Regions from separate parts of the Paenibacillus sp. FSL M7-0656 genome, predicted to be linked through region 2. Evidence: riboswitches for the same ligand, from Rfam matches in the RefSeq annotation. Region 2 holds a riboswitch; each other region holds the start of a gene.
The links. A riboswitch is a leader RNA that binds a small molecule or an ion and turns the genes downstream of it on or off. The one in region 2 is predicted to bind thiamine pyrophosphate.

Region 1 (3,179 bases), 3.0 Mb from region 2:
GCATTTGTCTCCAAATGTGTGATCTTGAATGGCTTCTGGCTTGCTGATATAAGATATCAGGCTCCAAATCTCTGACGATAACCGCACTTTCTACACAACTCTTCTACAGCTTCGCGTTTGGAGAAGCCATATACCAGATTGTTCGCTCGCTCACCCTCAATAATCTCCGAGAATGACTTCTCGTGCACATTACCAAGGTTAATCACACCCTCGCCATCGAGACAGCATGGAACCACCGTTCCATCTACAAGCACAGCTGCCTGACCGCGAAGTGCATGGCAAAAGCCTTTACCGTCATCTTCAGGTGCATCCAGACTTGGCCACTGGAACTCATGGTCCTGATTCAGGTATACATTCGGGGCAATTTTGACCCCGCTGCCTGGAACTACTTTTTCCTCAATGCGGAAGTCCAGATTAAACTCACGTTCCAATACTTCAAGGGTCTCCCGATTTCGATTCATCTGAGCATTTGTGAAGTTATCCTGTGTCAGATTCCACAACCGGAATGAAATGATGACATTGTGCTTAACGGCCTCGTGTACAAAGGACAAAATATGACGCAGATACCCGTCACGATCTGTTGAACCTTCATGCCCATCGAAGCTGTGCAGGGAGAAATTCATCTGCCGCAGCGCCGGTTTGCCAAGCAATTTATGCTGAGTCTTGGGCAGCAGTGTACCATTCGTTGTAATGTTCACCTTGAGTCCCTTCTCATGTGCGGAATCGAGCAACAGATCTATTTTGGGATGCAACAAGGGTTCACCTTTGACATGTAAGTAAATATGATTGGTGTGTGGTTTAACTTGATCCAGTATATTGTTGAAGACTTCAGGGTCAATGAATCCTTTGGCACGCTGTGTCTGCGGACAGAAGCTGCATGCCAGATTGCAGATACTCGTGATCTCAATATATACTTTTTTGAACGTTTTCAACTCGGGTCCCCATTCTGCCTAGGAGGGAGAACAATCCCACCTGCATTTGTGATCCGGCCAATATGCGCCACCACTATTATATCGGGTTAGGGAGCCCAGGTAAATTGTTCAGTTGTTCGGGTATGACTCCAAGTTCATCTCAAGAATTCTATCATGCTGCCTCTTTACAGTTCATGTTCGATTGATATATGCTGAACACACAACTGCATATCTTGAACTTTTGCACTAGGGGAGCCTTGCGGCTGAGACGAATATGACTATTCGGACCCTTTGAACCTGATCTGGATCATACCAGCGGAGGGAAGTGGAGCGGCCTTTTAGTAAGCGGAATTTTTTCATGTATGTGAAGATAAATTGCGGATTTAACTTACAGACCCACTCATTTCTCCGGAAATGGGTGGGTCTTTTTTGTTCCTTTTGCAGAGTATAGGATGCCGTTGTTATTGCAGTAGTCTGACATCAAGGGGGTGAGGATCAGATGGATAACCATGTAACCATTCACAACGTAAGCTTTGCTTTTCCCGAAAAAAAGGGTTCCCCTGTGCTCTCCAATGTGTCGCTTCAGGTTCAACAAGGAGAATTTGTCTCGCTCATCGGCTCCAGCGGATCAGGTAAAAGCACGCTCTTCAAGCTGCTCGCAGGCTTGCATGAACCAACCGTTGGCACCATCGATATAGCTGATGTCCCGCAAGGACAACGGCTCGGACGAGTCGCCTATATGCCGCAGAAAGATCTGCTGTTATCCTGGCGTACCGTCATGGAGAACTGCATGCTACCTGCCGAGCTTGCACCAGGCCGACAGGATAAGGACAAACTACGAGCCGATATCATCGCAGGATTGGCAAGGTTCGGCTTGTCCGGTTATGAACATTCCTATCCGGATGAGTTATCCGGCGGCATGCGGCAGCGGGTGGCATTGCTTCGTACCTTGCTTACAGGCGGGCAGCTCATGTTGCTGGATGAACCCTTCGGTGCACTCGACGCATTAACCAAACGAGAAATGCATCGCTGGTTGCTGGAGCTGTGGGAGAGCTTTGGCCAAACCGTGATGTTCATTACACATGACATCGAAGAAGCCCTGCTGTTAAGTGACCGTATCATTCTGTTAACTCCAGGAGGGCAAGGTCAGCAGTTGCAGGAGATGACGGTTCCTTTACCACGCCCAAGGCATTCGGACATGATCTACGAACCGGCTCTCGTGCAGATGAGGCAACAACTGGAGGAACAATTGCATGCACGATAGAGCTGAGGTTAGCGTCTGGACGTGGTGTTTAAAGTGGCTCTCGAGGTCGTTTTCCCAATATGGTCTGTTCATTATGCTCATGTTCTTATTACTGGCGATCTGGGAAGTGATTGTGCGTATGGGATGGGTGCCCTCCTTCATCATTCCTGCACCCACGGCCATCGTAAGCTCACTGGTTGAGCATCGCCGTCTGCTGTTGACCATCCATCTGCCTGCTACCTTTATGGAGGTTGTTGTTGGTTTTGTCTTGTCCATAGTGACTGGAATTACGCTGGCAACAGGCATGCATATGAACCGATCGATTGAAAGGGCATTGTATCCCTTCATCGTGATCAGTCAGACCATACCGTTGATTGCCTTGTCCCCCGTATTTATCCTGTGGTTTGGTTACACGTTGTGGAGCAAAGTCGCCGTGGTATTTTTAATCGCATTCTTCCCCATTGTGGTCAGTACCTACGATGGACTCCGCCAAGGCGATCCAGAGCAGCGTGAACTGTTGCTCACCATGGGCGCCAGCAAGTGGGATATTTTTTGCAAACTCCAGGTTCCGCTGGCACTTCCCTCTTTTTTCTCGGGGCTAAAGATGTCTGTGGTGTACTGCGTGGTTGGGGCAACGATTGGCGAATGGCTCGGTGGTAGCAAAGGTCTAGGGTACTTCAGCCGTCGTATGTCCAGCAACATGAACACGGATGCGATGTTTGCCGCCATTTTGCTGTTATCCCTGCTTGGGATCGTTTTGTTTGTACTGATTACCTGGCTGGAGAAACGGTTTAGCATACGGCGTCATCGTCATGGAGGCAAAAGAAAGGTTGGATAATACTTAGACAGAAATTAGATGTAAATACAGTAGTTACAATCTTCAAAACAAAACATATCTTATGCACAATTTCAGCAACATCTTCAATCAGTTCATTGTCACATTATCGTTAACATGCTGTTGCCCATTTTCTACAAATCAAAACGATGAAATGAGGAACTTCATTTATGAATAACAAAGGTATATA
Region 2 (3,179 bases):
AAGGACTACCCGCACGCTTTTCTGTTAATCTCTCATGACACGGAATTCATGAATGAAGTCGTAAATGTCATTTATCATTTGGAATTTGCCAAATTAACGCGATATGCAGCGAACTATAACAAGTTCCTTGAGATGGCTGATATGAATAAAGCCCAGCATATTGATGCGTACGAGAAACAGCAAGAGTACATCAAGAAACAGGAAGATTTCATTCAGCGTAACAAGGCACGTGCTTCAACTTCTGGTCGAGCGAAGAGCCGGGAGAAGCAACTGGACAGAATTGAACGTATTGATCGTCCAGATGAAGCGGCCAAACCAACGTTCAAATTCAAGGATGCCCGCGCGAGCAGCAAAACGGTCTTTGAGGGCATTGATTTTGAAATTGGATATACGTATCCTTTGCTGCCTAAAATGACAATGACAATTGAACGTGGTGAAAAAATTGCCATCGTAGGTTGTAATGGTGTGGGTAAATCAACACTGCTGAAAACCATCCTGGGAAAAATATCTCCACTCAGTGGAAAGACTTTCTTGGGAGATTATCTCGAAACGGCCTATTTTGAGCAGGAAGTTCGTGCTGGGAATATCACGCCGATTGAGGATGTGTGGAATGAGTTTTCACATTTGACCCAAAATGAAGTCCGGGGTCATCTCGCTCGCTGCGGGTTGAAAAATGAGCACATTACCCGTCCGCTTAACATGCTGAGTGGTGGAGAGCAAGCCAAGGTTCGTCTATGCAAACTCTTGATGCGTGAAAGCAACTGGATTCTATTCGATGAGCCGACGAACCATTTGGATGTCACAGCTAAAGCTGAGTTACAGCGTGCCTTGCAAGAATTCAAGGGAACGGTGTTGCTGGTATCTCATGAACCTGATTTCTACGAGGGTTGGGTTACCAAAACATGGAATGTTGAAGAATGGTCTGAGAAAAACTAGACAATTCAAGCAACGCTTAATAGAAATGAACGGTGACAAAAAAATCCTTCTATGGTAACATAGGCTACAACTTCATATGAACACTAGGGGGGCCGCACGATGTGGCTGAGATGGAAGAATGCGATTCCGGACCCTTTGCACCTGATCTGGATCATACCAGCGTAGGGAAGTGGCGAGCGGGTTTCAGTGAATGACGTGAGCAAATGGCAATTCGAAAGAATTCAACCGTCTTGCTTAGTAAATTGAAACATGCAGTTGCGTGTATAACGTTATGGCTATAAGGTCTATAGCTTTATTGCACGAAATGAACTGTATGTATCAGTCAGTCATCTGGTCCTATAATTAATACGCAGCCACTCCCCTACGGGAGTGGCTTTTTTGTGTTTTCATAGCATTCACGCATGGAAGGAGATGAAAAGTACGGTAATTTCTCATGAACGTGTACACGGATCATTTGAACTGCATGTTGTATCTACGGGTGTAGGGAATCAAGCATCTTTTGTAAAAGTTGCAAAGGACGTTTGGCCATGGGTGGACTACATCCATATACGAGAGAAACAACTCTCGTGGCAACAAAAGATCGGTTGGGCTGAAAGTCTGCGTGGTGTTGGCGTTCCGTCTTGTCGCATCGTTATCAATGGTTCAGAACTGCCACCACAGAATGACATCTATGGCGGTGTACATTGGGGGCAAGAGGCTATACGTAACTACAACCCTGCTGTTATAAGCAATGTCCAGCGAATTCGTCTGGGTGTATCTGTTCATTCAATCGATGAGGCAAAAATCGCTGAAGAACGGGGAGCCGATTACCTTTTCTTCGGGCATGTCTACTCAACCAACAGTAAGCCTGATCTTGAACCAAGAGGATTATATGCTCTGGCTGAAGTGTGCTCTGGTGTCTCCATTCCTGTCATGGCGATTGGGGGCATCGAACCGGGAAACATTCACGCTATTCGCTCTGCAGGCTCACAGGGAGTCGCTGTGATTTCGAATGTATGGGCGAGCGATTCCCCGGATCGAGCCGCTGAATCATTTAGGCAGGCTATCGTTGCTACAGAAAGTTTGAGCCGCTGAATCAAGGAGATGAGAGGATGAAAAAGATCATTACTGATAGACCGGATAAGATTTATGCAGAAACGATTATTGTAGGCGGAGGCGTTGTTGGATGTGCCATTGCGTATGAGCTTGCTTCCCGTGGACAGGATGTGCTGTTACTGGAGCGTTCGGCGATTGCAGGAGGGACTTCTTGCGCAGCGGCTGGGATGCTGGCAGCAGTCAGTGAGGATTTTGCTCATCCTTTGATGGCTAAGCTTGCCAGGCAGAGCAGGCAGTTACTTATCGAGCAACAGGTGCTAATGGCTACACTCAGTGAGGTAGAGACTGGTCTGCAACGCCACGGATTCCTAACTCCTTTTCGTTCATACAGTGAATTAAGTAGTTATAAGGACAATCGGAAGTCTGCGTTGTCTGCTTCTGCTGATGAGGTGTGGTGGGACCGTTCCGTTGTGCAACAGGAGGCATCATGGCTTAACAGAGATACGTATGGAGCCTACTACAGACCTTACGAGAGTGAGATTCTTCCTGTCCATCTAACGAAGGCATATGCTGAATCCGCTCAAGCATTGGGAGCACGGGTTATGGAGGACATACAGGATATACGTGTGCAAGCAAACGAACACGGTGTGCAGGGGATCACCACATCGATCGGTGAGATGAAATGCAAACATGTCATTATAGCGGCTGGATTACAGAGTGAAGAGTTGATGAGACATGTGAATCTGAGCTTGCCTGTGTGGTCGGTAAAAGGTGAAATAGCCGCGGTTCAGTTCTCAGATGAACATGCAGGGTACAGACCTGATAGAACGGTGTATGCAGAGGATATCTATATTGTTCCCAAAGCCAATGGAGAGGTTTGGCTTGGGGCAACCAGTCTGCCAGGCAGAACGGATTTGAACGTTTCTGTACAGGGTGTTCAGAAGCTGCTAACAGCGGCTACCCACTGGGTGCCTGGGATGAAGGAAGCACAATTTATACGAGCGTGGGCAGGCGTAAGACCGGCAACTCCCGATGGACTGCCTTATATAGGTGCTTGCAAGAGTATTCCCGGGTTGTTTGCCGCCTTTGGACATTACCGCAACGGTATCTTGCTTAGTGCGATAACAGGCAGGCTTATCGCTGAGTTGCTCGCTGGCAAAAGCTCAGAAGAACTCGGAATTGAGGCGCTGAGCCCTGAGCGATTGAAC
Region 3 (3,179 bases), 3.2 Mb from region 2:
AAAAAAGCCGTTCTTCTCTGCAATGACAGAGAGAAACGGCTTTATCTCTATTTCAGACTGCCCAGCTTGCGCTGTACCGGCGCCTAGGAGCGTGTCCGATATTCCTCGGCCTTTTCCTGCATCCCGGCAGCTACAGCCTCATTCTCGGACAATTCTTTATCCGCGGCAAAGGCACGAATGTCCTGCGTAATGCGCATACTACAGAACTTCGGTCCGCACATGGAGCAGAAATGAGCTTCTTTGGCCCCTTCTGCTGGCAGCGTCTCATCATGGTAGGATAGCGCACGTTCCGGGTCCAGTGACAGGTTGAACTGGTCACGCCAACGGAACTCGAACCGCGCTTTGGACAATGCGTCATCGCGGCGCTGAGCACGTGGATGTCCCTTCGCCAGATCGGCGGCGTGGGCCGCGATCTTGTAGGCGATGACCCCTTCCCGCACATCATCCTTGTTGGGCAGGCCCAAATGTTCTTTTGGCGTAACATAACAGAGCATCGACGTGCCGAACCAGCCAATCATGGCTGCCCCAATGGCGGATGTGATGTGATCATATCCTGGCGCAATGTCGGTCGTTAGCGGCCCAAGTGTGTAGAACGGTGCTTCTTTACAGATCTCCATCTGCAAGTCCACATTCTCCTTGATCTTATGCATCGGCACATGACCCGGGCCTTCGATCATCACCTGCACATCATGCTTCCATGCGATCTGCGTCAGTTCCCCAAGCGTGGCCAGTTCCGCCATCTGAGCTTCGTCATTCGCATCGTAGATACTGCCTGGACGAAGTCCATCTCCCAGCGAAAACGCTACATCATACCTTTTCATAATCTCGCAGATTTCTTCAAAATGGGTATACAAAAAATTCTCCTGATGATGCGCCAGACACCATGCTGCCATAATGGAACCGCCCCGAGACACAATGCCTGTCATTCGCTTGGCGGTCATGGGGATATAACGCAGCAGTACACCTGCATGAATCGTAAAGTAGTCCACGCCCTGCTCTGCCTGCTCAATGAGTGTGTCACGGTACAACTCCCAGGTCAGCGCTTCCGCTTCGCCATTCACCTTCTCCAGCGCCTGATACAGCGGCACCGTACCAATCGGCACAGGTGAATTACGGATGATCCATTCCCGGGTGGTATGAATGTTTTTGCCTGTGGACAGATCCATCACCGTATCCGATCCCCATCGTACCGCCCAAGTCATCTTCTCGACCTCTTCCTCAATGGAGGAAGATACGGCAGAGTTACCTATGTTGGCATTGATCTTCACGTGAAAATGACGACCGATCAACATCGGCTCACTCTCCGGGTGATTGATGTTGGATGGCAGAATGGCCCGTCCACTCGCCAGCTCCTGTCTCACAAATTCCGGCTCCACGCCTTCACGAATGGCGGCGAATTCCATCTCAGCCGTAATGACTCCCTGTCTCGCGTAGTGCATCTGAGTCACACAGCGTCCTGTCTGTGCTCGTAGCGGTTTTCCACGCAATCCAGGGTACTCTTCGGCTCCAGCTCTCTTTCCCCCGGGCTTCAGTCCGTTATCCTCCGGTTTAACCATACGGCCCTGATAAGCTTCAACATCGCCGCGCTCTGTGATCCAACGAGTGCGCAGGGCTGGCAGACCTGCGCGGATATCCGCATGAAATTCGGGATCGGTCATGGGGCCGCTCGTATCGTAGACACGCAGCGGTTCGTTATGCTCCACCCCTTGGGGAGTATTCGTGTCATGAAGGGCTATCTCACGTTCCGGTACAGCAATGTCCGGCCGTGAGCCCTGAATGTAGACTTTGCGGCTACCCGGAAAGGGCTGAACCCGTCCGGCCGCCCCTGTTTCTTTTTCCACCTGCTGATCGTTATGTTCCTGTTCCATCGCTTGTTGTCCCGTTTGATTTCCTGTACTCATGTTCGCTTGTCTCCTCCTCAGTGTTCGTCGCTTGTTTGGTTGGGATCGTCATTAGCTCACTTACGTACCTGTCCCAAATCATGCGCAATGCAGAGAAGAAAGAGCGATCCTACACCAGACCAGGGGAGACACTTTTCATGTACAGTTAACAACAGACGGAGGCTGCCACAGATCATCGATCTATAAGACTTCCCTCCTCATCCAAGCCCACTTCCGCAGGTTAGTGAAAAAGAAGCCCATAGAGTCCGCACTATATCGCCCGTTCCCTGTATATAAAAAAGCCGGTCCCCGAAGGAACCGACTTTTATGTCCATCACCAATAATGCACCTTTATGCAGCTCCTTAACGGAGCCCTACAAGGGTCACATCATGTGGTGGTTGTGGTCATATCGCCGATTACTTCCCTACGCTGGTATGATCCAGATCAGGTGCAAAGGGTCCGGAATCTCATGCGATTCCGTCTCAGTCCGGACAATTCGGACTCCCCCAGTAACGTTAATAAGTTGCGGCTTACATAAGCCGCTGTTCATATTCAATGAAGCTGGCCCCGTTGGGCCGTCCATTACAGAGTAGCGCAACCGGAACATAAAAACAACCTTTATATTCCAAATAATCAAACTCTATTGGAGAAAAAACTTACCTCAACATCAGGATAACATGAGCCCCATTTGCGTAGCAGCATCCTTCAACACAGGTGCGTATTCATGCAATGTCTCCTGCGAGAGTCGACTGACAGGTCCTGAGACCGAGAGCGCAGCTGCAATATTGCCTCTGCGATCCATAATCGGTACAGATACCGCGGCAGCTCCCGGCTCACGTTCCTCATAACTCGTCGCATATCCGTTATCCCGGATATCTCCCATTTGCGCCAAATACACTGCCGGATCAATAAACACCGGCCATTCAGGCCCGTTCATCAGTTCTTCACGATCCTCGTCCGTGGCAAACGCCATCAGGACTTTGCTGGAAGCGCCCACAGACAGCGGCAGTCTAACACCAACGGGGGCAACTCGGCGAATCGCCTGATCACTTTGCACAGCCTGAATCCGAATCCGTTCACTGCCATCACGCAGGTACAGACTCACGGTCTCCCCCAATCGATCTCTCAGTCGCTCCATCGCAGGCAACAGCAGAATAGCGGGATCATCACTGCGGGACATATGAGCTGACAGCTCCCAGATTCGGATGCCAAGTCGGTACTTCTCTGTTGCTGCATCGCGGATCACGAACCCTCGATCCTCCAGCGTAGCCATCAAGCGGTGGACTGTACTTTTGTGC

Region 1: it holds a riboswitch for thiamine pyrophosphate, as region 2 does, so the genes downstream of both, MHI01_RS14165 (ABC transporter ATP-binding protein) here and MHI01_RS00940 (thiamine phosphate synthase) in region 2, are expected to answer to the same signal.
Region 3: it holds a riboswitch for thiamine pyrophosphate, as region 2 does, so the genes downstream of both, thiC (phosphomethylpyrimidine synthase ThiC) here and MHI01_RS00940 (thiamine phosphate synthase) in region 2, are expected to answer to the same signal.

Annotation. Positions count from the first base shown of each region.
Region 1 is NZ_JBBOOT010000001.1:3,198,790-3,201,968, forward strand. Features, by position in the region: gene MHI01_RS14160 (radical SAM/SPASM domain-containing protein) at 57-932, opposite strand; TPP riboswitch at 1,150-1,252, shown strand; gene MHI01_RS14165 (ABC transporter ATP-binding protein) at 1,411-2,175, shown strand; gene MHI01_RS14170 (ABC transporter permease) at 2,165-2,992, shown strand; gene MHI01_RS14175 (ABC transporter substrate-binding protein) at 3,160-3,179, shown strand, end outside.
Region 2 is NZ_JBBOOT010000001.1:226,783-229,961, forward strand. Features, by position in the region: gene MHI01_RS00935 (ABC-F family ATP-binding cassette domain-containing protein) at 1-936, shown strand, start outside; TPP riboswitch at 1,012-1,121, shown strand; gene MHI01_RS00940 (thiamine phosphate synthase) at 1,348-2,010, shown strand; gene thiO (glycine oxidase ThiO) at 2,028-3,179, shown strand, end outside.
Region 3 is NZ_JBBOOT010000001.1:3,469,346-3,472,524, forward strand. Features, by position in the region: gene thiC (phosphomethylpyrimidine synthase ThiC) at 84-1,868, opposite strand; TPP riboswitch at 2,286-2,399, opposite strand; gene MHI01_RS15280 (IclR family transcriptional regulator) at 2,549-3,179, opposite strand, start outside.